3 regions of the Mesorhizobium sp. M7D.F.Ca.US.005.01.1.1 genome follow, and region 3 is predicted to be linked to each of the others. Evidence: predicted binding sites of a transcription regulator. Region 3 holds the regulator's gene; each other region holds the start of a gene.
What was found. Region 3 encodes LexA, which represses DNA repair genes until DNA is damaged. Its sites were predicted from a motif close to TGTTCNNNNTGTGTTCNG; they were not measured.
Positions count from the first base shown of each region.

Region 1 (10,720 bases), 2.2 Mb from region 3:
CAGGGATCGTTGCGAGATCGAGACTGATGCCCTTGTGTTGTGACAGGAGATCGAAGCCGCGCTTCATGCAGGACAGCATGCCCAGCGCCAGTACGTCGACCTTCATGAACTTCAACGCATCGATATCATCCTTGTCCCATTCGATGACCTGGCGGTTCTTCATTGCGGCCGGCTCGATCGGCACCAGATCGTCGAGCCTGTCGCGGGTCAGTACGAAGCCACCGGGATGCTGCGACAAATGCCGCGGCGCGCCGATCAGCTGCCTGGCCAAGTCCAACGCCAGCCGCAGGCGGCGGTCTTCGAGATTGAGATTCAGCTCCTCGGCATGTTTCGGCTGGACGCCTTCGTCCGACCAGCCCCAGACCTGTGACGACAGCATCTTGATGAGGTCTTCGGGAAGGCCAAGGGCCTTGCCGACATCGCGCATGGCGCCCTTGGAACGATAGCGGATGACGGTCGAGCAAAGTGCTGCATGTTCACGGCCATAGGCGTCGAACACCCATTGCATGACGATTTCACGCCGCTCGTGTTCGAAGTCGACATCGATGTCGGGCGGTTCGCGGCGTTCTTCCGAGACAAAGCGCTCGAACAGGAGATCATTGCGGTCGGGGTCGATCGAGGTGATGCCCAGCACATAGCAGACGGCGCTGTTGGCGGCTGATCCCCTGCCCTGACAGAGGATGTCCTGACTGCGGGCAAAGCGAACGATCGCATTGACCGTCAGAAAATACGGCGCGTATTGCAGCTTCTCGATGAGCTGCAATTCATGCTTGAGCGTGCCGACAACCTTGTCCGGCACGCCCTCGGGAAACCGCTCCGTCGCGCCTTCCCAGGTGAGTTTCTCCAAGGCCTGCTGCGGTGTCAGCCCCGGTAGCATCCGCTCTTCGGGATATTGATAGGCAAGCTCGTCCAATGAGAACCGGCAGCGATCGGCGATCTCGACCGTCCTGGCGATCGCTTCGGGATAGCCGCCAAAAAGCCGTGCCATTTCAGCGGGAGGTTTCAGATAGCGGTCGGCATGCCGCTCGCGCCGAAACCCGGCATCGTCGATGGTGACATTGTGCCGGATGCAGGTGATGACGTCCTGCAGGATGCGCCGTGACGGTTCGTGGAACAGCACGTCGTTGGTAACGACGGTCGGCACGCCGGCCTGTCCGGCGAGGTTGGACAGATCGTGCAGCCGCAGCGCATCATTAGGACGGCGGCGCAGCGTCAGCGCCATATAGGCGCGACCGTCAAAGGCCTCGCGGATCCGCCGCAGCCAGAGCGAGCATGTATCGTCGGCCTGGTCGGGCAGGAACACCGCAACGAGGTCCTCGCCATAAGCAACAAGGTCGTCCCAATGCAGCACGCACTTCGCCTTGCCGCCACGTCCCTTGCCCAACGACAGCATGCGACATAGCCGGGAGTAGGATGCGCGCTCGGTCGGATAGACCAGGACCGAAATCTCGTCCACCAGATCGAGACGGCAGCCGACGATCAGCCTGACACCGGTCGCCTTGGCCGCCTCATGCGCGCGCACAATGCCCGCCAGGCTGTTGCGATCGCAAATGGCAAGTGCCGGCATGTCCATGATGGCTGCTTGCGCGAACAATTCGTCGCAGGAGCTGGCGCCGCGCAAGAAGGAAAAGTGCGAGGTGCATTGCAGTTCGACGTAAGACGCATTCATCCGAAGATGCCGTGCAGGAACCAGCGATGCGAACCGGCCCCGGCATCCTCGCCGTCACCGGCGCGATAGATCCAAAAGCGCTCGCCGGCTTCGTCCTCGACCTGGAAATAGTCGCGCACGGCGGCAAGCTCGGCGTCGCGCTTCCACCACTCCCCAAAGACCCGCTCGGGCCCGTCGGCGCGCTTGACTCGCCGACGGATGCCTCTCCAGGTAAAGCTCGCCGGCGGATGATCCGGCAGCAGCGCTATCGCCTCGATGAGCTCAGGCACGGCAAACAAACGAGCGGGGCGCGGCCAATGGTCTGGCCATGCGTCGCCGGTTTCCGCAGACGCGGGGGCCACCCGCCGAAACGATCGCTCGGGCACGTCGCTTGCCACCGGCGTAAACCGATAGAGCATCTCCTCGCCGACGCGATTGCCGAGTATGTCGATCAGGTCGGAAATGTCAGTATCTCGTTGCTCGATGAGTGACGAAATGGTCTGCCTAGGTGTCAGCGGTTCAGCCAGGGGCGCGGACAAACGTATCAACTCGATGCCGAAGCCCGGATCGACCGTCTCGATCTTGTCGCAGAGCAGTCGTGTCAGCCGTTTCACATCGCGGACCGGCAAGGCCGTGCCGACGCGAATGGCTTCGATGCGATTATCGACGCGGTAGAGCAGCAGATCGAGCCGCCGGGCGCCGAGGCCTTTGGTCTCGAGCTCGATACTCAGCGCTTGAACAAGCTTGCCGACACAGCGTGCGATTGTCTCGGCCGCACCGATTGGCTCGCCAAAGGCACGTTTGACCTCGACCATTTCGGCTGGCCGCACTGGCTCTATCGGCTCTGAGAGGCGGCCAGCAGCCTGGTCGAGACGGCGACACAATTCCGGGCCGAAGCGCAGGGTCAGTGGCGCGCGCGGCTGCTTCAAAAGCTCGCCTACCCTGTCGAAACCCAAAACACGCAGACCGCCGACGATCGCATCGGGCAATCGCAGTGCCGCGATGGGCAGAGGGAGGATCGCTTCGCAGGTTGCGTTGACGGTGACCAGGCTGACGGTCCGGTTGACGTATCGCGCGACAGCGTGTGCGGCGCCCCAGCTATCGGCCATCGCTGCCCGCGCCGAGAAGCCGACCTGGCTGAGACGTTCGACCATATCGGTCAGCATCATCTGTTCGCCGCCATGAAGGTGATCGGCGCCCATGGTGTCCATGACCAATCCGTCCGGAGGATCCACAGCGACCATCGGCGCGTACCGCCGCAATGCCCACAGGGCCAGCCGCTCCAATGCCTCCGCGTCGGCATCGGGCTCCGCGTTCATAACCACCAGCCCCTGAACCAGAGCCTGCGCCTTCGTCGCAGGCATTCCGACGCGCAGCCCTGCTTCCAGCGCTGCGCGATCCGCGGCAACCACCAGGCGACGGTTGCCCTGCCGTCCAACCAGCACCATCGGCTTATCCGGTGGCGGCGAGACGTCGCCCAATTTCCTTCTGAGACGGTCTGTCGACCAGCTTGGAAGGAAGAGCGAGACGACCCTTGGCATCACAAGCCTCCACTTCGATATCGAGCGTTTCGCCTCCACGAGATCGGATCAGTTCCAGTTGCCATCGTGCCCGGCCGACGCCCGGCACAGGCAGCGGTCGCGACGGCAAGACAGAAACGCGCCAGCGCGTGACGGACGCCGTCGGCTGCCCAAAATCGGCAGCTTCGGTCTGGCGGCGCCAGCGGCGGATGGCGATGCCCATCGCGCCGGAGCCTTCCGATGCAAGCTGCAAACGGCGCGAGGCCGTCATCGACAGACGGGCAACCTCAGCGACCACAGCCCCAAGCCCGACGTGCCGCAGACCTTCCTCGAAGCAGGCGAGCAGTGATTTGTCGTCACCGGCTTCGACATAGATCACCCGGTCGGGGTGAAGTCCGATCTGGGCGATTGCCGGCGCAAACAGGTCCTGACGCGTCACGCACCACAGCACCTTGCCTTGCGTCCTGGCTGCAATGCCGGCCGCAAAAAGCGACGCGGCAGCGCCATCGATTGCACCATTGCCGCCGCCGGCAACTTCATGGAGAGCACCAAGCGCCAAACCGCCCCCCGGCAGGTGGCTGTCGATCGGCGCGATGCCGAAGGGGAGCACCGTTCGTTCGCGCACATTGCCGCCTTCGAGACGCGCAATGCGAGTTCGGAGATCGGAAATGGCCGCGTTTGGCGCCGATGCACTCATCTGTCCCCTGAACGCGAAAAGCTGATGGTATGTTCCTCATTTGTTCTCTTCCTAATAAAGAGTCAATGGCATGGTGAGGTGGCGTTGCGGAAGAAACGTTGGCGCGACCGCCTCGTGACACCGATAGCGTCGTTTGCCGACAGCACGAGGCCACGATGCCGCGTTGGACGTCGCGTCGGCGACTGCCGGCGCCCAGAGGAGAAACGGCGCATAAACCGCAGTCCTATGCGCGTCCGGAATTGCGGACATTGTCGCGCGTGGGACGGAGGAAATTCGCCCCCGCCGCGGCCGGTTAACAGGACACCCGTAGGAGCGTCAGCATAGCGCCGGCCGCAGGACGGGACGCGGGACCGACTGTCCCCGTCCGCGGTGGTCCGCGTGTAGCATCGGCCATGAATGCAGTTGCCTTTGGGAACTGAGCACAGATCATCGACCGTCGGCCAGTGTGCCATCTATTTGAAAAAACGTGGCTATTTCGCCGTTGTCAAGAGTCTATTGACAGCAATGTTCTTATTTTGTTCACTGTCGGGATGATTGCTACAGGAGGCGAACCATGGAACTTCGCTTGAACATTGAAGGTGCAACGCCCGAGGAACTGGCACGCGGTGTCGCAGCAGCCGAAGCAGTCTTCGCGCGGGCCGGCATTACCGCTTTGCAAGGCGCGGAAGGTTTGTTCGCGTTGGAAGGGTGGGACATCAAAGGCTTTCCGGAAGACGACCAGCCAACCGAGGACGAGGACCAGGCTGCTTCGGTCTGGATGGAAGCCGACGAGGCTGCGACAATTGCATGTTGTGCGGGCTGGCCGGAGGACAAAGTTCCGCGCCATCAGATCATGGAACTGATCGACGTTCCCCGAACGAGATTGCAAGCCGAGGGGCTTCCGGACACGTGGCCGGCGCGCAGGCAGCTCTACCCGGACGTCGTCAAACGGCTGGAGGTTACTGCAGGCCCGGACCGCCAGATCGATTTCGATATTGCCTTCGTTCTTGGTTGGGTGCCGGAGCGGCCGACACTGGATCGGGTGGAGCCGCTTTCGGAAGATGGTGACCGTATTCCCTTCTTCACCAGCGACCTTGCCCAGGTCGAAGAAATGGCTCGCAAGGCGCTCAAGGACTGGACGATTGAAATTGGCAGGGATCCCTATGATGCCCACGTTTTCGACCCTGCAGCCGCCGACGACGGTGACGAATTGCGCATGGCGGCGTGGCGCGATTTCGACGGCTCCCTGCTTATGGAGAAGCCGCCGGCAAATCCTGCAATCGCACTGACCCTGGCAATGATGCGCGGCCAGTCGATGCATTTCGAATAGTGGTGAACGGGTTACACGGCCGCCATCGTCCATGGCGACTGTCATGGATTGAACGCTCGCATCGCCACATCGGGGCCATTGACTGGGCAAGCAATACTCTTCGATTTCGATGATGGCGGTTATGGCTACCTGGCCTACGATCTAGGCGTCCACCTATGGGCGCAAGTGTCCTTCGGGCGGCGAAGGCATGCCATGTGGCATGCCTTCGACGAAGGCTATAGATCGGTGCGATCCTTATCTCCGGCAGGCGAAGCAGCGGTGCCGATCTTCGTTGCCATCCGACATATCTGGTTAATGGGAGAATACGCGACCAAGGTAGACGAGTGGGGATCGGAGAACCTGCCAAGTGCGTGGCTCAGAAACCATGTGGCGTTCCTCCTGGGTTGGGAGGGTGACAAGTTATCGCCAGCGCTTCTATGACGTGCGTGGCGAGACTGGCGACCTGTGCTTGCGGAAGCCTCCGTGTGACCTGCGCTGGCGAGCCTAGAAAAGTATCATTGTGTCACTGCCTTGCTTGTCAGAAGCGGACCGGCAGCACCTACGGTGTTGCAGCTTTTTTTTACCGGCAGGGTGTTCGAGTAGAGGGCCCGAGCAAGTGCTATTCGCGCCAGTCCGATAGCGGCTTTCCGGTAAGATTTCACTTTTGTCCTGACTGCGGCTCGACCGTTTTTTGGGAGCCTCAGCGCAAGCCGGACCTAATTGCAGTCGGCGTTGGTTCGTTTGCCGATCCAGGCTTCCCCGCGCCAACACAGGCCGTTTATGATCAGTACCGGCATCCGTGGGTCAACGGTACCAACTGAAGACCCCGTCACAAACACTCTGAGCTTCAACCGCAGCCGAGTTTTCACATAGCCTCGGCAGTAAGCGGTCGTCCGCTAAGAACCAGGCTCCGAAGCGCGCCGATCGAGAAGGGCGGCGTACTCGCGCGGCAGATAATTTCCTAGCAACGGTTCGTGATCGCAGGACCGTCTTGCAACCGCTAACCACAAAATATCGACCATTTCAAAAGTCTCATTTGAAACCTACTATAAAGTAGGTTAATACTCGAGGATGAAATCAAGCGTAAAGAAACGGCTACGCGGGCCGGAGCGGCGGACCCTTATTCTGGCTGCGGCTTTGGCTGAGTTTGCCCGATCAGGATATGAAGGCGCGTCGATGGATGCGATTGCGGTTGCATCAGGCATCTCCAAGCCGGTTCTGTACGATCACTTCCCCTCCAAGCAGCACATGTTCGGCGCGGTGCTGGAAACGGTTCGGGAACAGTTGTTGGCGCAAGGCTCCGAAGCAGCGCTTCTGCCGGAAGATGACGAACATAGGTTTCGGACAGCGATTGCGGGCTTTTTCAGCTTCGTGAAGGACAACCCTGATGCCATCAAAGTCCTGCTGCTCGTGCCCTACGGGGCACATGAATCGTTGGAAGCTTCGCGGGCCGTCCAGAAGGGAGCTTCCGCCGGGATTGCGAAATTCCTGACCCCACTGCTGCGTGGGCAAACACCGCAAGATATCGAAGTTGCAGCCGAGTTTCTGAAACGAGGGCTCCATGCCCTTGCGGAGTGGTGGCTTGGCCATCCCGAGGTTTCCATCACGCATATGATCGAGTTGGGCGTGGCGTTGTCGTGGTCAGGGATCGGCTCGTTGGAATTGAAGGAGTCGGGACAGGTCGCGTCGCGACGCAGGCCAAAATGGGCTCGGTAGACGGGCCATCGGCCGCGCCAGATTCACGGTCGGACCAGGAGGTCCGTTGAAAGGAGGGTGTCATGGGCATCACCTCGGAAGCTCAAGCGAGAACGCGCGCGTTCGCGCGGGTCCTTGGCCCATTCTTTTTCATTGTTCCCGCCACGATTGCGGTTCGCGCCCCTGAACTGAAAGAGATGCTCGCGGACTTCGCCGAACATCCGATTTGGCCGTGGATGCTTGGAGCGTTGTTACTGCTCTGGGGACTGATCATCATTGGTTTTCACCAACACTGGCGAAGCCCGTCCGCGATTGCAATTTCCCTGCTGGGCTGGTTTCTCGCGCTTCGCGGTCTCACTCTGTTGGCCATGCCACAATTGATCACCCAGGGTGCCACCGCCTCGATGGATGCGATTGCGTTGGTTCGTCTCGGTTTCGGAGCCTTTTCGCTTCTCGGACTCTGGCTCACCTATGTCGGCTGGATCGCCAAACCGAACTCGTGAGCCCAGCAAGCGATCGCCAAGCGATCGAGGGCTGGTCAAGAGCCATAGCCGCGCTTGAGCAACGTTCCGGCCAGGGCGCCGGCCGGCAGGAGGCGAAATTGCAAAAAGACGATGAGGCCGAGGATCGTCGCCTTGAGGGCGCGCGTGAGCAATTGCATCATGTCCGCTCACTGTGCCGGCAGCGGCAATCCATGTAGCCGGAGAAAGGTTAGTTTGCCGTCTTCACGTATTTTCGGGAATGCAGACCATCTCCACAACCGCGAAAGCGTCCCAGAACCTGGCTCGTATCGCCTCTCCTCTAGAAAGTCAGAAGCGCTATCACTATAAGAAGCAGTGAGCGCTAGGATATAGCGCTTATTGAATGCTTCGACCCAGGCTTCGACAAGCTCAGGCGGTTTCATGTTCGTTCCCTTCTACAGGCCAATCAGCGAGAGCCAGACGACCAGGCCCATCAGGCACCAGCCGATATGCCTGCCACGGCTGGCGACAGCGTTGCCGATGGCTGCATAGCCGTAGGCTACGACGGCCGCCGCGATGATCCAGCGCCGGGCGGTCTCGGATCCCAGGGCTGGCGCCGCGATTAGCAGCATACCGATGCAGATCCAGTCGATGGTGCTTGCCTGCCAGACTATGCGGAACAGGCGCTGGTTTCGGCGTGACTCGATGTGGACCTCCGGAAACACCCGCAATTCGGCGATTGCGCCGTGCACGATGGCGACGACGATCGCCAACGCGCCAGCGATCTGAAGTGCAAGATCTCTCATGGGTCACCTCTTTCGTTGGCGGCTCTATGCGGCATAGCCACGCTTGAGCAGCATGGTGGCGGCACGATCGAATTCTTCCGCCGAAGGCATGGCGAAATCGAGCGCGTCGGCGTAGCGCGCGATGATGTTGAAGACCGTAGCCACGGCGATCGCGTCCTGCAGAGCATATTCCGTCACCCCTGATCGAAGGGCTGCCGCTGCGTGTTCCGCCGACAACTCCATGGGCCGAAGCGTCATGATCTCGAGGAACGCCAGCGTTGCCTTGAGAGCCGGGGAAATCGGCGCGGAGCGGAAATCGGCGAGCACGGCATCGACCGATGGGCGTTTCATCGTCTTCGCCGCTACGGCGCCGTGGGCGCCAATGCAAAAGGCGCTCGCATTCCATTTCGCGACCATGGCGGCCATCAGCTCGCGCTCTGCGACGCTCCATGGGCTCGGACCGCGCATGGCCGCGTGCGTCCATGAGCCCATTGGCGTGCTGAAGAACTCCTTGTGGTAGAACGCCACGCGAGCGGCATCCGGCAACCGCATCCCTGAAACCATCGAAATGAAGCCGATAAGCAGGCGGTTGGTGATGGTGTCACCCCGATCGATTTCAGGTAGACGCATGACCGGCCTCCTCCAGAGCTTTGATCGCGCGCTCCCAGCGCAGTAGGGCTGCTCCGGTCGCAGCGGCCGCGATCAGCTCGAAGGCGGCCTTCTCGCTTCGGACGGCCGCCAGGACATTCGCCACCTGTGCGTCCGTCGTGCCGGATGCCGCCTCGCCGATCTGACGGGCGAGATTGTCGTATGGCGCTTCTATCGGTGGGCCGCCTGCCGCTCTTGCTGCGACACGCTGGCGCAATGCCGGATCCGTCTCGCCCGGGCCCTGGAGGACCCGCCGTTTCAGTGTTTCAGCAAATGCAGGATGATCGGATCGATCGGATTTCACCGCTAAATGCTCCCATGCATGGGCATTTTCATAAAGATGCGTGAGGCGCGATTGGTCGCGTGGACTTGACTTCGTTGGCACCAGTATTAACCTACTATGAAGTAGGTTATCAAGCCGTGGAGGTGAACCATGCGCATTTTTGTTGCAGGCGCGACGGGCGCCGTTGGACGCCATTTGGTTCCACGTTTGGTCAGCGGCGGGCACAACGTGGTCGGACTGACGCGAACGCCAGCCAAGACCGGTCTCTTGCGAGACCTCGGTGCCGAACCAGTCGTTGCCGATGCGCTCAATCAGAAGGCCATTCACGCTGCGGTCGTCGCCGCACGCCCGGATGTGATCGTGCATCAACTGACGGATTTGAAAGGCGCGTCGGACCTGCGCCAATTCGACCGCGCTTTCGCAAACAGCAACCAACTGCGGACCACCGGAACCGACCATCTGCTCGCGGCCGCGCGCGACTGCGGCGTGAAGCGGATGGTCGCGCAAAGCTTCTGCGGGTGGCCTTATGCTCGGGTCGGCGGATATGTGAAAACCGAGGACGATCCGCTCGACGACAATCCGCCGCAAGAGCATCGTGGCACGCTCGACGCCATCCGCAATCTTGAGCACGCCGTGACGACTACGCCGGGGATCACTGGCGTCGCGTTACGTTATGGCGGGTTTTATGGCCCCGACACCGGCGTCTTCGATCCGCCCATGATCGAACAGATCCGCAAGCGCCGCACGCCGCTGATTGGTGGCGGCACGGCTTGGTGGTCCTTCCTGCATATCGCAGATGCCGCGGAAGCGACGGCGGTCGCGGTCGAGCGTGGCGACGGCATCTACAATATCGTCGACGACGATCCTGCGCCGGTGCATGACTGGCTCCCCGAACTCGCCACGATGCTCGGCGCAAAGCCGCCGTTCCGTGTGCCGGCTTGGCTTGGCCGACTGGCGGCGGGAGAGCACGTCGTCGTCATGATGACGGAATCGCGGGCGGGATCGAACGCCAAGGCCAAGCGCGAACTCGGATGGTCGCCGCGCCATCCCTCGTGGCGCCAGGGATTTGCCGAGATCATTCAAAATGAAGCGCGGACGGCCGCATAGATCGAAACGCGCTTCATCAGGGTGCTTCAACTAGCGGCGGCTCATCGCAAGGCTGCTCCCGGCGATGAAAGGATCAGACAAAAAATTGAGGCGGTCGATCCTAACCTGGTGGAATGGATCGTGCGAAGTAGCCAGAATGCTAGATTAGGCCCATACTCAGCCCATGAAGCCGCCAGTTCCAGATGATCTCGCCAACGACAACGGCAAGCCACAAGATCACCTAGCAGCCGTCACGGCGGCCTTACACAAGGCAATTGAGGGGCTGGACGCACCGGCTGCGTTGCTGGTGGATGCTTTGGCCGCCAAGCCGCCTCTAGGCGCTACCCAGCCGTAGCTGCATCCCTAAGTCTGAATTCAAAATAGCGAGGGCGAAGCTGGGTTGGCAGCATCACGACAAGATCGGTGACCCGTATCCATTTGGCGCAAGAGCCTCGCAGGGTAACCCTATGTCCCCGGGCTTTCTCCGCCGCCTCGAACGGGGTTCGCCCTTGGGCGTCGCACGTCGAAAGAATGGACGCCCCGTCCATTTCTTCCACGCGGTAATTCTTCATGGAGTGCCTCGCCAGCCATCCCGCGACAATGAAGCTA
Region 1 is NZ_CP034453.1:2,013,451-2,024,170, reverse strand. Features, by position in the region: gene EJ076_RS09605 (error-prone DNA polymerase) at 1-1,669, opposite strand, end outside; gene EJ076_RS09600 (DUF6504 family protein) at 1,666-3,189, opposite strand; gene EJ076_RS09595 (ImuA family protein) at 3,101-3,865, opposite strand; gene EJ076_RS09590 (hypothetical protein) at 4,419-5,174, shown strand; partial or broken gene EJ076_RS09585 (phosphotransferase) at 5,205-5,594, shown strand; gene EJ076_RS09580 (GFA family protein) at 5,591-5,974, shown strand; gene EJ076_RS09575 (TetR/AcrR family transcriptional regulator) at 6,225-6,869, shown strand; gene EJ076_RS09570 (hypothetical protein) at 6,932-7,351, shown strand; gene EJ076_RS36005 (hypothetical protein) at 7,387-7,512, opposite strand; gene EJ076_RS09565 (hypothetical protein) at 7,765-8,115, opposite strand; gene EJ076_RS09560 (hypothetical protein) at 8,140-8,724, opposite strand; gene EJ076_RS09555 (hypothetical protein) at 8,711-9,127, opposite strand; gene EJ076_RS09550 (NAD(P)-dependent oxidoreductase) at 9,176-10,132, shown strand.
Region 1: EJ076_RS09595 (ImuA family protein) is a predicted target of LexA. The motif match lies at 3,896-3,913, and genes of this name have one in related genera.

Region 2 (10,720 bases), 2.9 Mb from region 3:
CCCTGGCCGGCGCCGCGCCTGACGCGCTGTCCAGACGGCTTGCGGGATGGTCTGGAATGGCGCCGACTCTCGTCGAAAAAGCAGAATCTTGAGTATCCGATTTCAAGAGCGGTTTGTTTTTGAAATTTCATTCCTTATTTTCTTGCCTTGCATCTGCCAGTTTCCAGCGCTCACAACATGCCGGATATCCGGCCAAGGACGGGATCACAGAAAAATGAAATGGCTCAAGTCGCTCATCATCGCCGGAACGCTGCAGGCTCTGGCTGTCACCGCAGGCCATGCCGGCGCCAATCTCGACCAGATCAAGCAGGCCGGGGCCATCAAGATCGGCACGGAAGGCACCTATGCGCCATTCACCTATCATGACACTTCCGGCGCGCTGGTGGGCTTCGACGTCGAAATCGCCAAGGCGATCGCCGACAAGCTCGGCGTCAAGGCCGAGTTCCTCGAAGGCAAGTGGGACGGGTTGATCGCCGGTCTCGACGCCAATCGCTATGACGCCGTCATCAACGAAGTCGGCATCACTGACGCCCGCAAAGCCAAGTACGACTTCTCCGATCCCTACATTGCCTCCAAGGCAGTGCTGATCGTGCGCGGTGACAACACCGACATCAAGAGCTTCGCCGATCTCAAGGGCAAGAAGTCTGCGCAGTCGCTGACCTCGAATTTCGGCAAGCTGGCCGAAACGAACGGCGCCGAGCTGGTCGGCACAGATGGCTTCGACCAGTCGATCCAGCTGCTTCTGACAGGCCGTGCCGATGCCACCATCAATGACAGCCTGTCGTTCCTCGACTTCAAGAAGCACAAGCCCGACGCCAATGTGAAGATCGCCGCACAAGAGGAAAACGCCGACTATTCCGGCGTCATCGTGCGCAAGGGCGATCCGGAGCTGGTCGCGGCGATCAACAAGGCGCTGGCCGACATCAAGGCCGACGGCACCTACAAGAAGATCGCCGACACCTATTTCGGCCAGGACGTTTCGAAGTAATCTAATGAGGTGGGCTGGTCTCCGGCCACGAGAGATATCGAGCGGCGAGCCGTCTTTGACGGCCCGCCGCTTTTGTCGTGATATGGCTGACGCATTCGCGTCTTGACCAACTGCCTCGACCAATTTGGAGGGTCTTACGTGCCGCACTGGCTGCAACTGATGCTGGAGTCGCTGCCTTCGCTCCTGTGGGCGGCGCTGATCTTCACCGTGCCGCTGACGCTGTTGTCCTTCGCTCTTGGCTTGACGGTCGGCCTGGGTGCAGCACTTGCCCGGCTGTTCGGGCCGAAGCCGCTGGTCGCGCTTGTGCGCTTCTATGTCTGGATCTTCCGCGGCACGCCACTTTTGGTGCAGCTGTTCCTGATCTTCTATGGCCTGCCGTCGGTCGGCATCCTGCTCGACGCCTTCACGGCGGCGTTGATCGGCTTCACGCTCAACATCGGCGCCTACACGTCGGAAATCATCCGCGCGGCAATAGGCTCGGTGCCGAAAGGCCAGTGGGAAGCCGCCTATTCGATAGGCATGACCTGGAGCCAGGCGATGCGGCGCACCATCCTGCCGCAGGCCGGCCGGGTCGCGGTGCCGCCGCTTTCCAACACCTTCATCTCGCTGGTCAAGGACACCTCGCTGGCCGCCGCCATCACCGTGCCGGAGATGTTCCAGGCGGCGCAGCGCATCGTCGCCACCACCTATGAGCCGCTGATCCTCTATGTCGAGGCGGCGATCCTCTATCTGGCGTTGAGTTCGGTGCTGTCGGCCTTGCAGACGCGGCTGGAGACCCGGCTCAATCGCTATGGCGGCTTCCTGGAGGCACGCTCATGATCGGCCTTACCAAAATCGAGAAGCGCTTTGGCGACAATCTCGTGCTGAAGGGTGTGACGGTCACCATTGCCGAAGGCAACGTCACGGCGCTTGTCGGCCCTTCGGGCGGCGGAAAAAGCACCCTACTGCGCTGCATCAACCTCCTGGAGATCCCGACCTCGGGCAGGGTGCGTATCGGCGACGAGACGCTCGAATTCCACCCTGGCGGCAGGGTTCCGGCCAGGGATATCCAGCGCCTGCGCCTGCAGACCGGCATGGTGTTCCAGAACTTCCAGCTGTTTCCGCATCGCACCGCGATCGAAAATGTCATGGAAGGGCTGGTGACGGTGCTGAAATGGCCGCCTGAGAGGGCCCGCGAGCGGGCGCTGGCTTTGCTGGAGAAGGTGGGCATGGCGCACAAGGCCGATGCCTGGCCGGCGACGCTGTCCGGCGGCCAGCAGCAGCGCGTGGCGATCGCCCGCGCCCTGGCGCCGTCACCGAAAGTGCTGCTTTGCGACGAACCGACCTCGGCGCTCGACCCGGAACTGGCGCAAGAGGTGGTCGACGTGCTCGGCAAGCTGGCCAGCGAAGGCACGACCATGGTGATGGCGACACATGATCTGCGGCTCGCCTCCAAGATCGCCCAGGAAGTGGTGTTCCTGGACGCCGGCGTCATCGTCGAGAAGGGGCCGGCCGCGGTGCTGTTCAACAACCCTGAGCAGCAACGGACCAAGCGCTTCATTGCGACGCTGAAGCAGGAGGCCATGAGGGAAGGTGGCGGCGAGGTGTAAGCGCTGCCTTCGGTTGAGCGTCACGCCAGAAAGCAAAAAACCCGGCGCGAGGCCGGGTTTTTCATGAATTCAAAGGCGAAAAAGCTCAGGCAGCTTCTTCCTGCTCGGCTTCCTCATTGTCGGCCTTGGCGCCACGCTTAGGGCCCTTGTTGAGGTTGACCTCGATCAGGCGCACGGCTTCGGTTTCCGACATGCGGTTGACGGCCGCGATCTCGCGGGCCATGCGGTCGAGCGCCGCCTCGTAGAGCTGACGCTCGGAATAGGACTGCTCCGGCTGGTTGTCGGCGCGGTAGAGGTCGCGCACAACTTCCGAGATCGAGATCAGGTCGCCCGAATTGATCTTCGCATCATATTCCTGGGCGCGGCGCGACCACATGGTGCGCTTGACGCGGGCGCGGCCCTGCACGACCTTCAGCGCGCGCTCGACATAATCCTCTTCCGACAGTTTGCGCATGCCGATGGAGGTCGCCTTGGCGACCGGCACCTTCAGGCGCATCTTGTCCTTCGAGAAGTCGATGACGAACAGTTCCAGCTTGTGTCCAGCAACTTCCTGCTCGTCGATCGAGACGATCTGGCCGACGCCATGCGCCGGATAGACGATGTATTCGCCGGTCTTGAAACCGTGACGCGCAGCGGTGGACTTCTTCTGCGGGGTGATCGTTGCCATTACGCCCTGAACTCCTTGTTGTGGTACCGGCGTCCTGCCGGCCCGAACTCGCGCGATCGGGGAAACCGATCGTTAGCCGCACAACAGATGAACCCATCGGAAAAGCCGGACCGGCAAACGCAATATTGCGGCCGCCTGGCCCAGATCGCTCTGGTCCGGAATGGGATTTTCACCTTTCAGTGATTTGGGGCGTCTGCGCCATAAATCGACGTTGTGTCACCGGCATGTTTGGCTGATGTAACACAAAAAGTCGGAAGAATCAAGGTTTTGCTGCATACGCGAAGGCCACGGGTCGGCGCCAGCTGTCAAGCCGGTTAATGTGACCTGCCTCTTACCTTGCGTAATACCGGCCTTTGCGGCCGTGTTGTCAATCGCCCTCGCCGGGCTCTGCCGAGAAGTATTTCTCGAACTTACCGGCCTCGCCGTCGAAGGATTTGGCGTCTGCCGGCGGTTCCTTCTTGGCGGTGATGTTGGGCCATTTCTCGGCGTATTCGGTGTTGACCTGCAGCCATTTGTCGAGGCCCGGCTCGGTGTCGGGCTTGATTGCGTCGGCCGGGCATTCCGGCTCGCAAACGCCGCAGTCGATGCACTCGTCGGGATGGATGACGAGCATGTTCTCGCCTTCGTAGAAACAGTCGACCGGACAGACCTCGATGCAGTCCATGTATTTGCATTTGATGCAATTGTCGGTCACGACATAGGTCATCGGTCGGCTCCGGGACGTCCCATTTTTGTTGGGCTTTTTCCGTCAGGTAACGCCTTTATCGACCGCTTGCAAGGGTAGCCATTGCGGGCGGTGCCGGTGTTTCCGGAATGGAATTCCAGACGGCAGCGCCGGCGGAAGTCAGTCATGTCCCGCAGAACGTCTTGTTTGCCGGGCTCAGTTCTTGCCTTAGGCGTATCGCTGTCGCAAAACCGCTGCGTACGCTAGGCATCAATCTTCGCCGAGCAGTCGGTCGGTCTGGCGGCGTTCCTTCTTGGTCGGGCGGCCGCTACCGGCCTCACGCAGCCCCGGAATTGCATCAGGAGGGGCTTCGCCCTTCGGTGCGGGCGGTGGCGAGATATCCTCGTAGAGCGTGCGGGCCTCCTCGGCCGGGCCGCGTCGTGCACCGGCGCCGAGCACCTTCCAGATGAAAATGCGCCGCTCAAGCGTGATGGTCAGCACGTCGCCTGGCTTGACCTGATCGGAGGCCTGCGCTGCTTTGTCGCGATTGATGCGGACCCGGCCGGCGATGACCAACTTTGCCGCCAGCGAGCGTGATTTCACGGCGCGCGAGAAGAACAGCCATTTGTCGATACGCTGGCGGCCTTCAGCAACCATCGAAGCGCCTAGAGCATGATGCCGAAAAGTGCGAAGCGGTTTTCGGACGACATCATGCTCCATCTCTTAGTTTAGAGGCGGAATCAGATTTCAGGTCGATTCGACCTGAAATCATCCGGCTCTGGCCTACTTCTTCAGCTGGTCGCGCAACGCGGCGAGCTTGGCGAAGGGCGAATCCGGATCGAAGCGCACCGGGCGCTCCTCGCGTGGCTTCGGCTGGAAGGCGGGCTTGCCGCCTTGCGGACCACCCTTGCCATCCGGCCTGCCGCCCTTCCAGTCGGGCCGGCCTTCGCGGCGGTCGGGACGCTCGCCTTGCGGCCGGCCATCACGCCGCTGTTCGCCTTCGGCCTGCGGCTTGGGTTTGAACTTCGAGCGGTCGAAGCGCGGCTTACCGGCTCCATCGCGCCGTCCTTCATGGGCCGGACGTTCTCCGGGTGCAGCTGCGGCCGGTGCGCCGGCGGCATCCGCAGGCGCATCACTTCGGCCGCGCGCTTGTCCGTTGCGCGGGCGATTGTTCCTGCGGTTGTCGTCGCGGTTGCGCGGGCGCTGTTCGAACCGCCCCTGACGCCACAACAGGATGGGTTTTGGCGCTTCGGCTTCCGGAGCGGGTTCGCCGACGGCTGCTTCAGCCACCGCAGTAGGTTCGTCCGGGACCGCGTCCGTCGCGGGCGCGGCATCCAACACCAGCTCGGCCGGTGCGGCTTCTTCTGCCGCCGCGGCTCCAATCTGGCCAGTCTCAGCCTCTGCCTGCGGTTCAACCGGCGCCGGTTCAGCGGCTTCGGCAGCAGTCTCGGCTACCGGCGCTTCGTCTTGCACGGCTTCGACCGGAGCGTCCGCCTGTTCTTCCACGGCAGGCACAGCAGGTTCGGCCGCAGCGTCCGCGACGATCTCGGCCGCCGTTTCCGAAACGGCCACTGTGTCCGATGCCGGCTCCGACCCTTCGATTGCTGCCTCTGCCGCGGCATCAGTTGCCGTGGCTTCGGCCGCTTTGGCCTGCTCGGCTCGTGCAGCCTCTTCCGCCGCCAGCTTCGCCACCGCCGCTTCGCGCGCGGCATTGTCCTGCGCTTCGAGCCGCGCCTTGACCTCGACGGCCGGCTTCGGCTCGGAACGGTAGCCAAGACCTTTGAGGATTTCTTCCATGTCGTCGGCTGTAGCGCCGAGGATCGACATCATTGGCGGCGTCACCATGAAGGATTGGCCGTCATAGGCGCCATCCGGGCGCTGGCCGAGGCCGGGCTTCCAGTTGGTCGCCGGGCGGATCAGGTCGGCCAGCCGTTCCAGAATGTCGATGCGCACGGCGCGGCGGCCGAGATTGCGGTAGCCGGCCAGCTTGTAGAAGGTCTTGTCGAAGGCCGGGTCGATGACCACAGAGGTGCGACCCGAGGCGAGCGCATGGACCACGTCGCCAAAGCCTGGCTTGTCCTTGCCGTCGTTCTTCAGCGCCCACAGCAGCGTCACCAGCCCCGCAGGCGCCGGCTTGATCAGCGCCGGCACGAAGACATGGTAGGCGCCGAAGCGCACGCCAAGTCGGCGAAGCGCGGCGCGGCCTTCCTGGTCGAGCGACTTCATCTCCTCGGCGATGTCGCGGCGGTTGATGAGACCGAAATTCTCGACCAGCTGAAAGGCGATGCCACGGCCGATGCCGGAAATCTGGTCGGCGTTCTTCAGGTCGACCAGCGGCTTCAGCAGCGACTCGATCTGGAAATTGACGAAACGCTCGGCACGCGCGGCGACCTTGTCGCGCGCCGGGCCGGTCAGCTGTTCGTCGGCGAGCAGCACTAGGCGCGGCTTCAACGCGTCTTCGCCCGAGACCAGCGTACCGATCGGCGCGCCGATCCAGCGCAGCGTGCCGTCCGAGCCAAGCGCGATGTCGCCATTGGCCGAGGCGCCGAAGCGTTCGGCGCGTGCCTCGAATTCGGCGGCCAGCGCCTTCTGGGCAGCGCTGCGCACCGCCTTGGCGTCTTCGCCGCCGGCGGTCTGATCAGCGGTGAAGCGGAACCCTTGCAACTCGCCGACATGGTGGCCTTCGACAAGGACGGTTCCGGTAGGACTAATTTCGGCTTCAGGCATGGTATTTTCTCTAAGGCGCCGCATGAGGACGGAAGTCCTGCGGTCTACGAAGCGTTTCGTCAACCGCTCATGCAGCGCATCCGACAATCTGTCTTCGATTTCGCGCGTCTTTTCCTGCCAGTGTGCCTGATCGGCCAGCCAGCCGGGCCGGTTCGACACGAATGTCCAGGTGCGGATCTGGGCAATGCGATGCGACAGCGTGTCAATATCGCCCTCCGTTGTGTCGGCGCGGCGCACCTGCTCGGCCATGTAATTCTCGTCGACATGGCCGTGGCGTGCGAGGTCCGTGTAGATGGAGGCAATGAGGTCGGCATGCTGGGCCGGTGCGATCTTGCGGTAGTCGGGCAGCGCGCAGGCTTCCCACAGCAGCGCCACCCGTTTGGCATTGGTGGCGAGTGCGCGGATGTCCTCGTCGCGCGACAGATGCTCGAGTGCCTGCGCGTCGACGGCAGGCAATGCCCGCGTCAGGCCCTCGACCGGGGCGTTGGTTTCAATCGAGCGCTTCAGCGCATCGAGGCTAGCAAAGTCGAAATGCGCGGTGCGCCACTGCAGCACCTTCACCGGATCGAAATCATGGCCTTCGATCTTCTTGATCAGCTCCTCGTCCAGGGGGTCGACCTGACCGGTGACGCCGAAGGTACCGTCGCGCAGATGCCGGCCGGCACGGCCGGCGATCTGGCCAAGCTCGGCCGCCGTCAGGTTGCGATACTGGAAGCCATCGAACTTGCGGTTCTGGGCGAAGGCGACGTGGTCGAGATCGAGGTTGAGGCCCATGCCGATGGCGTCGGTGGCAATGAGATAGTCGACATCGCCGGACTGGAATAGTGCCACCTGGGCGTTGCGGGTGCGCGGCGAGAGCGCGCCGAGCACGACGGCGGCACCGCCTTGCTGGCGGCGGATGAGTTCCGCGATGGCGTAGACCTCGTCGGCGGAGAAGGCGACGATCGCCGTGCGCCGCGGCAGGCGTGTCAGCTTCTTCGAACCGGCATAGGCAAGATGCGACAGCCTTGGCCGCGTCACCACCGAGACCCCCCTCAGCAGGCGCTGCAAGATGCCGTGCATGGTGGCCGCACCCAGCAGCAGCGTCTCCTGGCGGCCGCGCAAATGCAGGATGCGGTCTGTAAAGATGTGGCCGCGCTCAAGGTCGCCGGCAAGCTGCACCTCGTCGATGGCGACGAAGGCGGCGTCGGTCTCGCGCGGCATGGCTTCGACGGTGCAGACCGAATATCTGGCGTCCGGCGGCTGGATCTTTTCCTCGCCGGTGATCAGCGCGACCTTGTGGGCGCCGACCTTTTCGCAGACACGGGCGTAGACTTCACGCGCCAGCAGCCTGAGCGGCAGGCCGATGATGCCGCTCTCATGCGCCACCATGCGCTCGATGGCGAGATGGGTCTTGCCGGTGTTGGTCGGCCCAAGCACGGCGGTCACGTCGCGGCCCGACAGGATCAGCGGCTCGGTGTGTTTGGGCTGGATGTTCATCGACCTAGAATAAGGCTTCTGGGACCTGGAAATAAGGCTTTCTGGCCTCTGGTTGTCGGGAGCGTGCCTCAAGTGGCGCGTATGACAGGCGACACATAGGGATTTCGGGCGCGAAGCGAAAGCGGAATGTTCCGCCAGCGGCCAGAAGGTGTTTTTGTCAAGCTCACAATCGGCTGCGGATTAACAGATAGAACGAGTCTGGAACGAATCAGCGACGAATCAGTGACTCCTGCAGATTCAGCTTTTGTTCACGGCTACATGTGGATTTTGCGACCGCGAGTCGCACCACATGCTGAATCGCTGAACTGGCCCGTTTGATGCTAAGAGGGCGTTGTCGTTAACCTTTGCCGATGAACGATCATATTGGCTTGGCGCACCTCGGCCAAGATTATGAAATTGTTGATCTTTCTTAATCGACGTTAAGGAACTGGCTGGCGATTCCGGCTGTCGTCGTTAACGTTCCGCTCAAAGCCGGAACGAATCGGCGACGAATCAGCGATGCCGGAATTTTCTTGGTTTGTTCACCCCAATATCTTGTGTTGTGAACAGCTTATCCACCGAGAATCCACAGCTTGCGAAGCAGCTTTCGCACAGGGCAGCGGGTGGCTGTTAACCTCTGCGTGCCGGATTGGGTCAGCTGCCGTCGCGAGCACGTCAAAGGGATCATGCCGGCAACGAAAAACGGGCCAGTGTGCCGGCCCGTCGATCTCTCCACCTAAATCGCCACGTCGTCAGGCGAAGTATTGGCCGCCATTGGCTGTGATGGTCGAGCCGGTGATGAAGCCGGCATCTTCGGATGCGAGGAAGACGACGCAGCGCGCGATTTCTTCGGGCTCGCCGAGGCGGCCGACGGGGATCTGCGGAATGATACGCTCGTTGAGCACCTTCTCGTCGATCGCCTTGACCATCTCGGTGGCGATGTAGCCGGGGCAGATGACGTTGACGGTGATGCCCGCGCGCGCGCCCTCCTGAGCGAGAGCTTTGCTGAAACCGATGTCGCCGGCCTTGGCGGCGGAATAGTTGACCTGGCCGGCCTGGCCCTTCTGGCCGTTGATCGAGGAGATGGTGATGACGCGGCCGAACTTGCGGTCGCGCATGCCGCCCCACAGCGGATGCGTCATGTTGAAGACGCCGGACAGGTTGGTGTCGATGACCTCTTTCCACTGTTCACGCGTGATCTTGTGGAACATGGCGTCACGGGTGATGCCGGCATTGTTGACCAGCACCGAGACCGGGCCGAGATCGGCCTCGACCTGCTTGATGCCGGCGGCGCAGGCGTCATAGTCGGCGACGGACCATTTGTAGACCGGAATGCCGGTCTCGGCCTTGAATTTCGCCGCCGCTTCGTCATTGCCGGCATAGTTCGCGGCAACCGAATAGCCGACGGTCTTCAATGCGATCGAGATCGCCGCGCCGATACCGCGCGATCCGCCTGTGACGATTGCTACCTTGGTCATGCATTTCCCCTTTTTTGATATCGCCCTGTTGTCGGGCTTGGCAGGCACTGGATACAGAACGGGCGGCTCGCGCCGCCCGGGTTAGTGGCTTTCTTCAGAATGCTTCGACGCACATGGCGACGCCCATGCCGCCGCCGATGCATAGGGTGGCGAGGCCTTTCTTGGCGCCGCGACGGCGCATTTCGAAGACCAGCGTGTTGAAGACGCGGGCGCCCGACGCGCCGATCGGGTGGCCGATGGCAATGGCGCCGCCATTGACGTTGACGATCGAGGGATCCCAGCCCATGTCCTTATTGACGGCGCAGGCCTGGGCGGCAAAGGCTTCGTTGGCCTCGATCAGGTCGAGATCGCCGACCGACCAGCCGGCCTTTTCCAATGCCTTGCGCGAGGCGGGAATAGGTCCGGTGCCCATGATCTGCGGATCGACGCCGGCGGTTGCCCAGGACACGATGCGCGCCAGCGGGGTGATGCCGCGCCTCACCGCTTCCGCTTCGCTCATCAGCAGCGCGCCAGCGGCGCCGTCATTGATGCCGGAGGCATTGGCGGCGGTCACCGTGCCGTCCTTGTCGAAAGCCGGCTTCAGCTTGGTCATGGCGTCGATCGTGGCGCCGTGGCGGATGTATTCGTCCTGGTCGACGATGGTGTCGCCCTTCTTGCTCTTGATGGTGACGGCGACGATCTCGTCCTTGAACTTGCCGGCCTTCTGCGCGGCCTCCGCCTTGTTCTGCGAGGCGAGCGCAAACTGGTCCTGGTCTTCGCGGGTGATCTGGAACTGACGTGCGACGTTTTCGGCGGTGTTGCCCATGTGATAGCCGTTGAAGGCATCCCACAGCCCGTCCTTGATCATGGTGTCGATCAGCTTGAAGTCGCCCATCTTGACACCGGCGCGCAGGTGCTGGGCATGCGTCGAAAGCGACATCGATTCCTGGCCGCCGGCGATGATCACCTTGGCATCGCCGGTGGCGATCTGCTGCATGCCGAGCGCAATGGCGCGCAGGCCCGAGCCGCAAACCTGATTGAGGCCCCAGGCGGTGGTTTCCTTGGGCAGGCCGGCATTGATCGATGCTTGGCGGGCCGGGTTCTGACCCTGAGCGGCAGTCAGCACCTGACCGAGGATGACCTCGTCGACCTCACCTGGTTCGACACCGG
Region 2 is NZ_CP034453.1:7,094,716-7,105,435, reverse strand. Features, by position in the region: gene EJ076_RS34610 (amino acid ABC transporter substrate-binding protein) at 215-988, shown strand; gene EJ076_RS34605 (amino acid ABC transporter permease) at 1,127-1,807, shown strand; gene EJ076_RS34600 (amino acid ABC transporter ATP-binding protein) at 1,804-2,577, shown strand; gene EJ076_RS34595 (CarD family transcriptional regulator) at 2,663-3,244, opposite strand; gene fdxA (ferredoxin FdxA) at 3,612-3,950, opposite strand; gene EJ076_RS34585 (RNA-binding S4 domain-containing protein) at 4,179-4,565, opposite strand; gene EJ076_RS34580 (helicase-related protein) at 4,692-8,114, opposite strand; gene phbB (acetoacetyl-CoA reductase) at 8,846-9,571, opposite strand; gene EJ076_RS34570 (acetyl-CoA C-acetyltransferase) at 9,666-10,720, opposite strand, start outside.
Region 2: EJ076_RS34580 (helicase-related protein) is a predicted target of LexA. The motif match lies at 8,303-8,320, and genes of this name have one in related genera.

Region 3 (10,720 bases):
CTGCCTCGCTTGCGCCATAGCGTAGCCACAGCAGCGGGCCTGGAACTCGACCGAGGCGTGGCCTTCCTGCTGGTGCCGGTCTGCCTGGCGATCGGAGCGATCGGCTATTTTTCGCTGACGGCGGAGCCTGACTTTGCCAAGCCCGTCGCGGTCGTCGCCCTGGCGGCGCTCTGTGCGCTGGTCTCCCGTTCATGGCCGAAGACCCATCTGTGCTTCATGGCCGCGCTGCTGTGTGCGCTCGGGCTACTCGCCGCAAAGGTCGAAACGTGGCGCGCGGGCACGCAGATGCTGGGGTCGGAAATCTCGACGCAGGTGACCGGCCGAGTCGTCTCGATCGACCAGATGGAGAGCGGCCGCATCCGGCTGACCATCGACGTGACTTCGACCGCAAGGCCGAAATTGCGCTATATGCCGGAGCGGGTGCGGCTTTCGGCACGCAAGATCCCGGCAGACATGACAGCCGGATCCCTGATCATTGGATATGCCAAGTTGTTGCCGCCGACCGGTCCGGTGCGGCCGGAAAGCTACGACTTCTCCTTTGACAGTTATTTCGCCGGCATCGGCGGCAGCGGGTTCTTTCTCGGCAATCCAAAGCTTGTCGTCACCGATGACGGCGACATGCCGCTATCGGCCCGCCTTTCCTCAAGCGTAGAAAATGCCCGAGAAGCGATTGCCGACCACATCAGGGCCAGCATTGGTGGCGCCGAAGGTGAGATCGCCGCGGCGCTGATCGTCGGCGTGCGCGCCGGCATTCCCGATGAAATCAATGAAGCGATGCGGCGTACCGGCATCTACCACATCATCTCCATTTCAGGACTGCACATGGCGCTGGTCGCCGGCACCATCATGGGTCTGCTGCGCGGCGCCTTCGCCTTGTTTCCCGACTTTTCCGCGCGTCGTCCGGTCAAGAAATATGCCGCCGCCGCGGCACTGTTCTCGATCGCTGCCTATCTCATCATCTCTGGCGTCGTCGTTGCCGCCGAGCGCAGCTTCATCATGCTGGCGGTGATGCTGATTGCCGTTCTGTTCGATCGGGCGGCACTCACCATGCGCAATCTGGCGATCTCGGCGATCGCCGTCATCGTGGTGTCGCCGCACGAGGTGGTCGGCCCGAGCTTCCAGATGTCCTTCGCGGCAACCGCAGCACTTGTCGGCGCCTATGCCGGCTGGTCGGATCATCGCGCGGGGAAAACCAGACCGCCGCCGCCGAAGCGATCCTTGCCCGGCTTCCTGACGCGAAAATTCCTGCTGGCGGCGGGCGGCTTGGCCATGACATCCATCATCGCCGGCGGCGCCACGGCGCTGTTTGCTATCTGGCATTTTCAGCGTGTGTCGCCGCTAAGCCTGTTCGCCAATCTGGCCATCATGCCAATCGTGTCACTAGTTGTCATGCCTTTCGCCGTCCTCAGTGCGCTGGCGATGCCCTTCGGCGCCGATGGTCCATTCCTTTATGTGATGGGCAAGGGCCTGACCGCGATGATCGCCATGTCCGGATGGATTTCCGAGCGTTCGCCCGTCGATGGAGTCGGATTGATTTCGCAGCAGTCTGTCCTGCTGGTGGCGATTGCCCTGGTCATCGCGACGATGGCGACGACATGGCTGCGGCTCGCCGCTCTTCCCTTCGCGCTTGCCGGCCTGCTGACCGTTTCGGATACGCGCACACCCGACGTGCTGATCTCCGAGGACGCTCGACTGGTTGCGTTGCCGATCGGCGGCGGCGAGTTCGCCGTCAGCCGCGCACGGCCGAACGAATTCACCGTCGACAACTGGAAGCGCGCACTGACATCCGAAACCATCGTCGTGCCGGAAGTCTTCACCCAAGGAGACGCACAATTCGAGATCGCGGATGCCCCGGAACTGCCGCCGGGATCGCCGTTCTATTGCACGTCAGGCGTTTGTCTCGCCAAGCACACGTCCGGCGCGATCATTGCTTATGTCGAGGATCGCAAGGACACGTGGAAAGCCTGCGGCTTCGCCGGGCTGATCGTAATCAATGACGCGACGGCCTATGACGCTTGTCACGATCCGCTGGTTCTCGTCATCACCAAGCGACAACTGGCTCGCAAAGGCAGTGCTGCCGTCTTCTTCGATCGCCAGTCGGCGACCGCGCCGGCAACCGTCAGCTTCGCGGTGGACAGGCCCTACCGGCCTTGGCATGAACAACGCAAATTCTCACGCGAGGCGAGGGGACTGCCGCCCTTCAAGAGACCCGAGAAGCCAGTGGTTAAACCGCAGCTGCCTCAGTAGCGGCGGATCAGGCCGACGAGCTTGCCTTGCACCTTGACCCTGTCCGGCCCGAAAATACGGGTTTCATAGGCCGGATTGGCGGCTTCGAGAGCAATCGAGGCGCCCTTGCGGCGGAACCGCTTCAGCGTCGCTTCCTCTTCATCGACCAGCGCCACGATGATTTCGCCGGGGCTCGCCGTGTCGGCATTGCGGATGATGACGGTGTCGCCGTCGAAAATGCCGGCCTCGATCATCGAGTCGCCCTTGACCTCCAGCGCATAGTGCTCGCCGCCCATGATCATGTCCGGCGGCACCGAGATCGAATGCGTCTGATGCTGAATGGCGTCGATCGGCACACCGGCAGCGATGCGGCCCATCACCGGGATCGACACCGCGGAGACCACGTCGTCGTCATTGCCGGCCGAAGACATCCGCGAAAGCGCCGGCTTGATCTGCCGGCCAAGGCCGCCTTGACCAAGACTGCCCTGGATGACGCTTGGCGAGAATTTTTTTGCCGCGTTGAGGCCGGGCGCGATCGAATCCGGCAGCCGCAGCACTTCCAGCGCGCGTGCCCGGTTGGGCAGCCGGCGAATGAAGCCGCGCTCCTCCAGTGCCGTAATCAGCCGGTGAATCCCGGATTTGGAGGCAAGATCGAGCGCCTCCTTCATCTCATCGAAGGATGGCGGAATGCCGCTTTCCTTCAGGCGTTCATGGATGAACATCAGCAGTTCGTGTTGCTTGCGCGTCAGCATGGCGGCCCCCAGGGTACCTGAAACCAGAATCAGAAAAACAAACCCAGAACAAACACTATCTGTTCCAGTTGTGTTCTGCAACCGTTTAAAGTTTAATGAATTTGTTAAGGTGGCGGAAATTATTCCGCGGTTGCAAGCGGATCTCGTCGACGCCTGCATGCCGTCGCAGTGCGCTTTCCGACATTGAAATTGTTATGGTTAATAGCCTGTGGCCCATCCCGAGATCAGGCCTGGCATGGCTGCCGACAGGCCCCTCGACGGTGGGCTTTCCAGCTTTCGTTTGCCGTGAACGAAACGAAGCCAAAACGCCAACCTTGGTTAATTATTGTAGCCTGCACTGGCCACCAGCAACGAACGCATGTGCGAGCTGGAAATTCGTCTCTTCGTCATCCGACCAAGGGGAGAGTCTATGACAACAGATCGTCGAGACGGCTGCGTTAGGTAACGGCCTCCTTGACGGCGAAACGCTGGTCCTTCCATGCACCCGTGCGCAGAATGTCTTCCAGCACCTCGACCGCCAGCCACACATCCTTGTAGCCGACATAGAGCGGCGTGAAGCCGAAACGGATGGTCGATGGCGCGCGGAAATCACCGATCACGCCACGCTCGATCAGCGCCCGCATGATTTGATAGCCATGATCGTGAAGGAACGACACCTGGCTGCCGCGGCTGGTCGTGTCGCGGGTGGTCTCCAGCGTGAGACCATAGGCGCCGCACTTTGCTTCGACGAGCTGGATGAACAGTTCGGTCAGCGCGACGCTTTTCTTTCGCAATGCCGCCATGTCGACGTCGTTCCAGATGGCAAGCGCACCCTTGAGCGCCCGCATCGACAGGACCGGCTGCGTGCCGCACAGAAAGCGGCGGATACCGGTGCCGGCCACGTAACCCTGTTCGAAGGCAAAGGGCCGCGCATGCCCCCACCAGCCGCTGAGTGGCTGGCTGATCTCGCCGTGGTGGCGCCGGGCGGCATAGATGAAGGCCGGCGCGCCCGGACCGCCGTTGAGGTACTTGTAGGTGCAGCCGATGGCGAAGTCGGCATTTGCGTGATCGAGCTCGACCGGCAGAGCGCCGGCGGTGTGGCATAGATCCCAGACGACCAGCGCTCCGGCCGCATGAGCCTTACGCGTCAGCGCCGCCATGTCGCGCAGTTCACCCGATTTGTAATTGACGTGGTTGACCAGCACCACCGCGACGCTTTCGTCGATCAGTTCTTCGATGGTTGGCGCGTCGACGCCCGCGAGGCGCAGCAGGACGCCATCCCGGGTCGAGGCCACGCCTTCGGCGATGTACAGGTCGGTGGGAAAACTGTCGCCCTCGGCGACGATGGCCAACCGGCCGGGCCGCATCTCCAGCGCCGCATGCAACACCTTGTAGATGTTGGTCGACGTCGTGTCGCAGACGACGGTCTGGCCGGCCCCGGCTCCTATCAGGCGCCCGAGCTGGTCACCGAGTTCGATCGGCATCTCGAACCATCCGGCTGTATTCCAGGCCCGGATGAGACCCTGGGCCCATTCCTGGGTCGCCGCCTGCTGCAGCTCGCCAAAAACGGCATGAGACGCTGCCCCAAGTGAATTGCCGTCGAGATAGATCACGCCTTCCGGCAGAATGAAACGATGGCGCATGGCACGCAGCGGATCCGTGGCATCCATCGCTTCGATTGCAGCGAGATCAGGAATTCCACCCATGGTCAGTCCTCGGTTGTTCGCGAAGGTTTTCCGCCACAGAGCGTCCCCTCAGTGAGCTTGTTTTCATTTCGATGATGTCAGAGCCGGGTGCGGACCGTCCACAACTCCGGGAACAGCACGACCTCGAGCATCTTCTTGAGATACGAAGCACCCGACGTGCCGCCGGTGCCGCGTTTCAGGCCGATGATGCGCTCGACCGTGGTGACGTGGTTGAAGCGCCACCGGCGGAAATAGTCCTCGAAGTCGACCAGCTTCTCGGCCAGTTCGTAGAACATCCAGTAACGCTGCGGATCACGGTAAATGGTCTGCCAGGCGACCAGAACCTCTTCATTTTCGGTTCGCGTTTCACGCCAGTCCGTGCGCCTGGCATCAGTGCCGATGTCGAATCCGTTGCGCGCCAGAAGCAGCAGCGCTTCGTCGTAGAGCGATGGCTCGGCCAGGATCGCCTCCAGCTTTCCGCTGAGGTCAGGCCGGTGCTTGTGCGGCCCGAGCATGGCGAGGTTGCGGTTGCCGGCCATGAACTCGATGGCGCGATACTGCCAGGACTGAAAACCCGAGGACTGGCCGAGCGCGTCGCGGAACTCGGTGTATTCGCTGGGGGTCATCGTCCGCAGCACGTCCCAGGCGTTGTTCAACTGCTCGAAGATGCGGGCGACGCGCGACAGCATCTTGAAGCTCGGCTCGAGCCGGTCGGCGCGGATAGAACGGATCGCAGCGCCAATCTCGTGCAAAGCGAGCTTCATCCACAGTTCGGAGGTTTGATGCTGGATAATGAACAGCATCTCGTCGTGCGCCGACGACAGCGGCGTCTGGGCCTCCAGCACTTTCTCAAGGTGCAGGTAGTCGCTGTAGGACATGCGCTCCTTGAACGACATCTGTGCGCCTTCGGACGCCGGATCGTATGGCTCGCTCAATTGATTTTCTCCGTGCGCAGCCGGAAGCGCTGGATCTTGCCGGTCTGGGTCTTGGGCAGAGCGGCGATGAATTTCACCGATCGCGGGTATTTGTAGGGCGCGATCGTTGCCTTGACGTGGTCCTGCAGGCGCTTGGTGGTCAACGCGTCAGGCGCCACGCCCTGCGCCAGCACGACATGCGCCTCGACGATCTGGCCGCGTTCGGCATCGTCTGCGCCGATCACCGCGCATTCGGCGACGTCGGGATGCGACAGCAGTGCTGCCTCGACCTCGGGGCCGGCGATGTTGTAGCCGGCGCTGACGATCATGTCGTCGGAGCGCGCGGCGAAATGGAAGAACCCGTCTTCGTCCTGCGTGAAGGTGTCGCCGGTGAGGTTCCAGCCGTCGCGGACGTATTCCTTCTGCCTGTTGTCGGCCATGTAGCGGCAGCCGGTCGGGCCGCGCACCGCCAGCCTGCCGGTTGTGCCGCGCGGCACCTCGCGCATCTCGTCATCGACGATGCGCGCCTCATAGCCGCCCACCGGCTTGCCGGTCGACGCGGGCTTCATGTCGTCAAAGCGGTTGGAGATGAAGATGTGCAGCATTTCGGTGGCGCCGATGCCGTCGAGGATCGGCTTGCCGGTCTTTTGCGTCCACTCCTCGAAAACCGGAGCGGGCAAGGTTTCGCCGGCCGAAACGGCGACGCGCAGCGATGACAGGTCGGCTCCTTCATCCATGGCCTTCAGCATGGCGCGGTAGGCGGTCGGCGCGGTGAAGGAGATCGTCGCTTTGTAGGTTTCGATGATGTGGATCATGTTGGGCGGCGTCGCCTGCTCCAGCAGCGTTGCCGCCGCACCGAAGCGCAGCGGGAAGATGGCGAGCCCGCCAAGGCCGAAGGTGAAGGCCAGCGGCGGCGAGCCGACAAAGATGTCGTCCGGCGTCACCTGGAGGATTTCGCGGGCATAGGCGTCGGCGATGATCAGGAGGTCGCGGTGGAAATGCATCGTCGCCTTCGGCACGCCTGTCGTACCCGAGGTGAAGCCGAGCAGCGCGACATCGTCGCGGCCTGTGTTGACGGCAGTGAGTGTCACCGGCTTGTCGAGCGCGGCACGATCCAGTTCGGCATCGTGGTTGGCGGTGCCGTCGAAGCCGATGACCTGCTTGAGGAATGCGCTGTCCTTGGCGCAGGCGGTCATCTCGTCCATCAACCTGGTGTCGCAGAGCGCGACCGTGATTTCCGCCTTGTCGACGATCTTGGCGAGTTCGCCGGCGCGCAGCATCGGCATGGTGTTGACGACCACGGCGCCGACCTTGGTGGCAGCCAGCCAGCAGGCGACCATTGCGGGGTTGTTGGCCGAACGGATCAGCACCCGGTTGCCCGGCTTGACGCCATAATTCTCGACCAGCGCGTGGGCCAGCCTGTTCGTCCAGTCGGACAGTTCCTTGTAGGTGCGGCGGCGGCCATTGCCGATCAGCGCGGTATGGTCGCCCAGGCCTTTCTCGACCAGCCTGTCGGTCAGTTCGACGCCGGCGTTGAGGCGTTCGGGATAGTCAAAGCCATCGAGCAGGATATCGGGCCATTGCTCCGGCGGCGGCAGGTGATCGCGCGTGAACGTGTCGATATGCGCTGAAGGCCCAAGCATGTCGCCGCTATCCCATCTGCTGGACGGCCAGTGCGCGAGGCGCCTGGCCGGATGTGGTGGATCTAAAGGTCCTGCTTTTGAGGAGGCTTCGTGCCGCCGTTGCCCCTGCTCGGGATGCCACCAGAAGAGTGCACATCTGCAGGTTTTGGGCAGCACAGCAGACCTCCCATTGTCGGCTGTTCGTCAGGGCAGGATCGCACCAGTCGAAATTTGTTTCAAGCCTAAAATGTTTTTGGTCTGGAGCATTGACGCATGGCATGGCGGTGGCCATTGCTAGCGCAGAAACGAGCCATTCCGGGGGAGGGTGCCGATGTTCGAACGTCACATTGCCGATTGGGACAGCGCCTATGCCAACGGCGCGAACATTGCCGGCAGCGATCGCTGGCCGGCAGCGTGGGCGGAACCCGCGCAAGCGTTTCGCAATGCGCTTTCGGCAGAGGGCCGGGCACGGCTCGACATCGCCTATGGTGACGGACCGCGCAATCGGTTGGATATTTTCCTTCCCAAAGCCGCTCCCAAGGGGCTCGTGGTGTTCATCCATGGCGGTTACTGGCTGGAGTCCGACAAGAGCACGTGGTCGCACCTCGCCAATGGCGCGGTCGGCAGCGGCTTCGCCGTTGCGATGCCCTCCTACACGCTGTGCCCGGACATACGCATCGCCGGCATCGTCAGCGAAATCGGCACGGCGATCGGCAAGGCAGCGGCAATGGTCGGGGGACCGCTGATGCTGACCGGGCATTCGGCCGGCGGCCATCTCGCCAGCCGCATGGTGACCCTATCAACGCCCCTGGCGGCCGATGTGGCGCGGCGCATACGTCATGTCGTTTCGATTTCGGGCCTGCATGACCTGCGTCCGCTCATGCGCACCGGCATGAACGCGGCGCTGGCTATCGACGAGCACGAGGCGCTGACGGAAAGCCCGGCGCTGCTGCGGCCCATGGATGGTGCCCGCATCACCTGCTGGGCCGGTGGCGGCGAGCGCGCCGAATTCCTGCGCCAGAATGCTCTGCTTGCCAACATCTGGACCGGCCTTGGCGCCATCACCAGCACCGTGGTCGAGCCCGACCGGCATCATTACGACATTGTCGACGGCCTTGCCGATCCGGCGCATCCGCTAACCCGGACCCTGATCTCGGAATAGAGCCGAGATCATTTTCTCGTCTGTTATGAAGGGCTTGTCTGGGGTTCCTCAGCGCAGCATCAGCACGCTGCAAGCCCCGCCTGCGGCTGCTGCGGGGGCAAAGGGCGCCCGCACGATCAGCCCGTTGGCGTCGGCCAGCATTCTCAGCATCGAGGAATCCTGGATGCCGAACGGCGTCGCCACCAGCGCGCCGTCATCTTCCCTGACCACGGCCCGCACATAATCCTGGCGCAGGTCATTGGCCGGCATTGCGGCGCCCAATCGCACCGAGCGTATGTCCTGGCGATGGTCGCGGCCGCCGAGCCGCGCCAGCAGCGGCTTCAGGAACAGCTGCGAGCAGACCAGGCTTGCCACCGGGTTGCCGGGCAGGCCAATGCACCTGATATCGCCGAGGCGGCCGAACATCAGCGGCTTGCCGGGGCGCATGGCGATCTTCCAGAAGCCGAGCGTCATGCCTTCGCCGGTCAGCACATCGTGGATCAGGTCGTGGTCGCCGACCGAGGCGCCACCAAGCGTCACGATGACATCGGCGCCGGCCGCGACCGCTTGTCTGACCAGCGCGGCGATCACATCCTTGCGATCGGCGGCAATGCCGAGATCGAGCGCGCGGGCGCCGACGGACTGTGCGGCGGCGGCAACGCCATAGGCATTGGACGAGATGATTTGGTCCGGCCCGAGTTCGCTGCCGGGCGGCAACAATTCGTCGCCGGTGGCGATGATGGCGACCAGCGGCCGTTTTACCACGCCGACCCGGGGGTGGTTGGCCGATGCCGCCAGCGACAGCGCCGCCGGGTCGAGCACGCGGCCTTTTTCCAGCAGCACGTCGCCCTTTGAAAAATCGAGCCCGATGCGGCGGATGTTGCGTCCTTCAGCGGTCGGTTCGGTTACTCCGATGTCGCCGCCGCCGAGATCCCTGACATTTTCCTGGATGACGATGGTGTCGGCGCCTTCGGGAAGCGGCGCGCCGGTGAAGATGCGCACCGCCTGTGCCTTGCCGACCACGCCGTCAAACCCACGCCCGGCTGGGGCCATGCCGATCACAGAAAGTCTCGATGGCACCGACGCCACATCGGCGGCACGCGCCGCATAGCCGTCCATGGCGGAAGCATTGAAGGGCGGCTGGGTGCGCAGCGCAATGACCGGTTCCGCCAGCACACGATCCGCGGCCTCGAGGAGCGGAACGCTTTCGCCGGCCAGCGGCGCAGCGCCTTCGAGCAGGCGCTCGAGCGCCTCGGCGACCGGAACCAGCGCCATTAGGAACTCGCCTTGTGGTCGCCGGCCTTATAGTCGCTTGACTTGCCGCCAGTCTTTTCGACCAGCCGGATGCCGGAGATGACCATGGCGCGATCCACCGCCTTGGCCATGTCGTAGATGGTCAGGCAAGCGACGGAGGCGGCCGTCAGCGCTTCCATCTCGACGCCCGTCTTGCCGGTGACGCGGGCGAGTGCGGTGACCTTCAGTCCCGGCAAAGCATGGTCGGGCTCGATGTCGACGGAAACCTTGGTCAGCAGCAGCGGATGGCAGAGCGGGATCAGTTCATGGGTCTTCTTTGCCGCCATGATGCCGGCGATGCGCGCGGTGCCGAGCACATCGCCCTTCTTGGCGTTGCCAGCGAGAATCATGGTCAGGGTCTCGGGCTGCATCGCGACAAAGCCTTCGGCGATCGCCGTACGCGTCGTCTCTGCCTTGTCGCCGACATCGACCATGTTGGCCTCGCCCTGGGCGCCAAGATGGGTGAGGGCCGATGTCATCGTCAGACCACCATAGAGCGACGTGCGTCCATTCGGACGCACAAAGTACGCTCTATCACTTGGAATCTATGCATCGTGCTCTCCGAAAATCGATTCCGATTTTCGGGCCGATGCATCCGCTGCCTTGCCCGTCAGCAGCAGGCGCGTGGCCGCGGTGACATCCTGTTGCCGCATCAGGCTCTCGCCGACGAGGAAGGTGTCGATGCCGGTCTTCTGCATCCTGAGGCAGTCGTCATGGCTGAAAATACCGCTCTCGCTGACCAGCAGGCGGCCGCCCGGTACCATAGGCGCCAGCCGCTCCGACGTTTTAAGGCTGGTTTCGAATGTTCTCAGATTGCGGTTGTTGATGCCGATCAACTGCGATGACAGTTTTACCGCGCGCAGCGTCTCGGCCTCGTCATGCACCTCGATCAGCGCATCCATGCCGAGTTCGAATGCCGTTGTCTCAAGCTCGCTCGCCAGGGCGTCATTAACGCTCGCCATGATGATCAGGATGGCATCAGCGCCCCAGGCGCGGGCTTCGTAGACCTGATACGGATCGAACAGGAAATCCTTGCGCAGTGCGGGCAGGGCGACGGCGGCTCGCGCCTTGGTGAGAAACTCCGGCGCGCCCTGGAAAGACGGCGCGT
Region 3 is NZ_CP034453.1:4,236,852-4,247,571, forward strand. Features, by position in the region: gene EJ076_RS20260 (ComEC/Rec2 family competence protein) at 1-2,247, shown strand, start outside; gene lexA (transcriptional repressor LexA) at 2,241-2,978, opposite strand; gene kynU (kynureninase) at 3,416-4,663, opposite strand; gene kynA (tryptophan 2,3-dioxygenase) at 4,741-5,577, opposite strand; gene EJ076_RS20280 (AMP-binding protein) at 5,574-7,199, opposite strand; gene EJ076_RS20285 (alpha/beta hydrolase) at 7,510-8,340, shown strand; gene glp (gephyrin-like molybdotransferase Glp) at 8,389-9,594, opposite strand; gene moaC (cyclic pyranopterin monophosphate synthase MoaC) at 9,594-10,091, opposite strand; gene trpC (indole-3-glycerol phosphate synthase TrpC) at 10,158-10,720, opposite strand, start outside.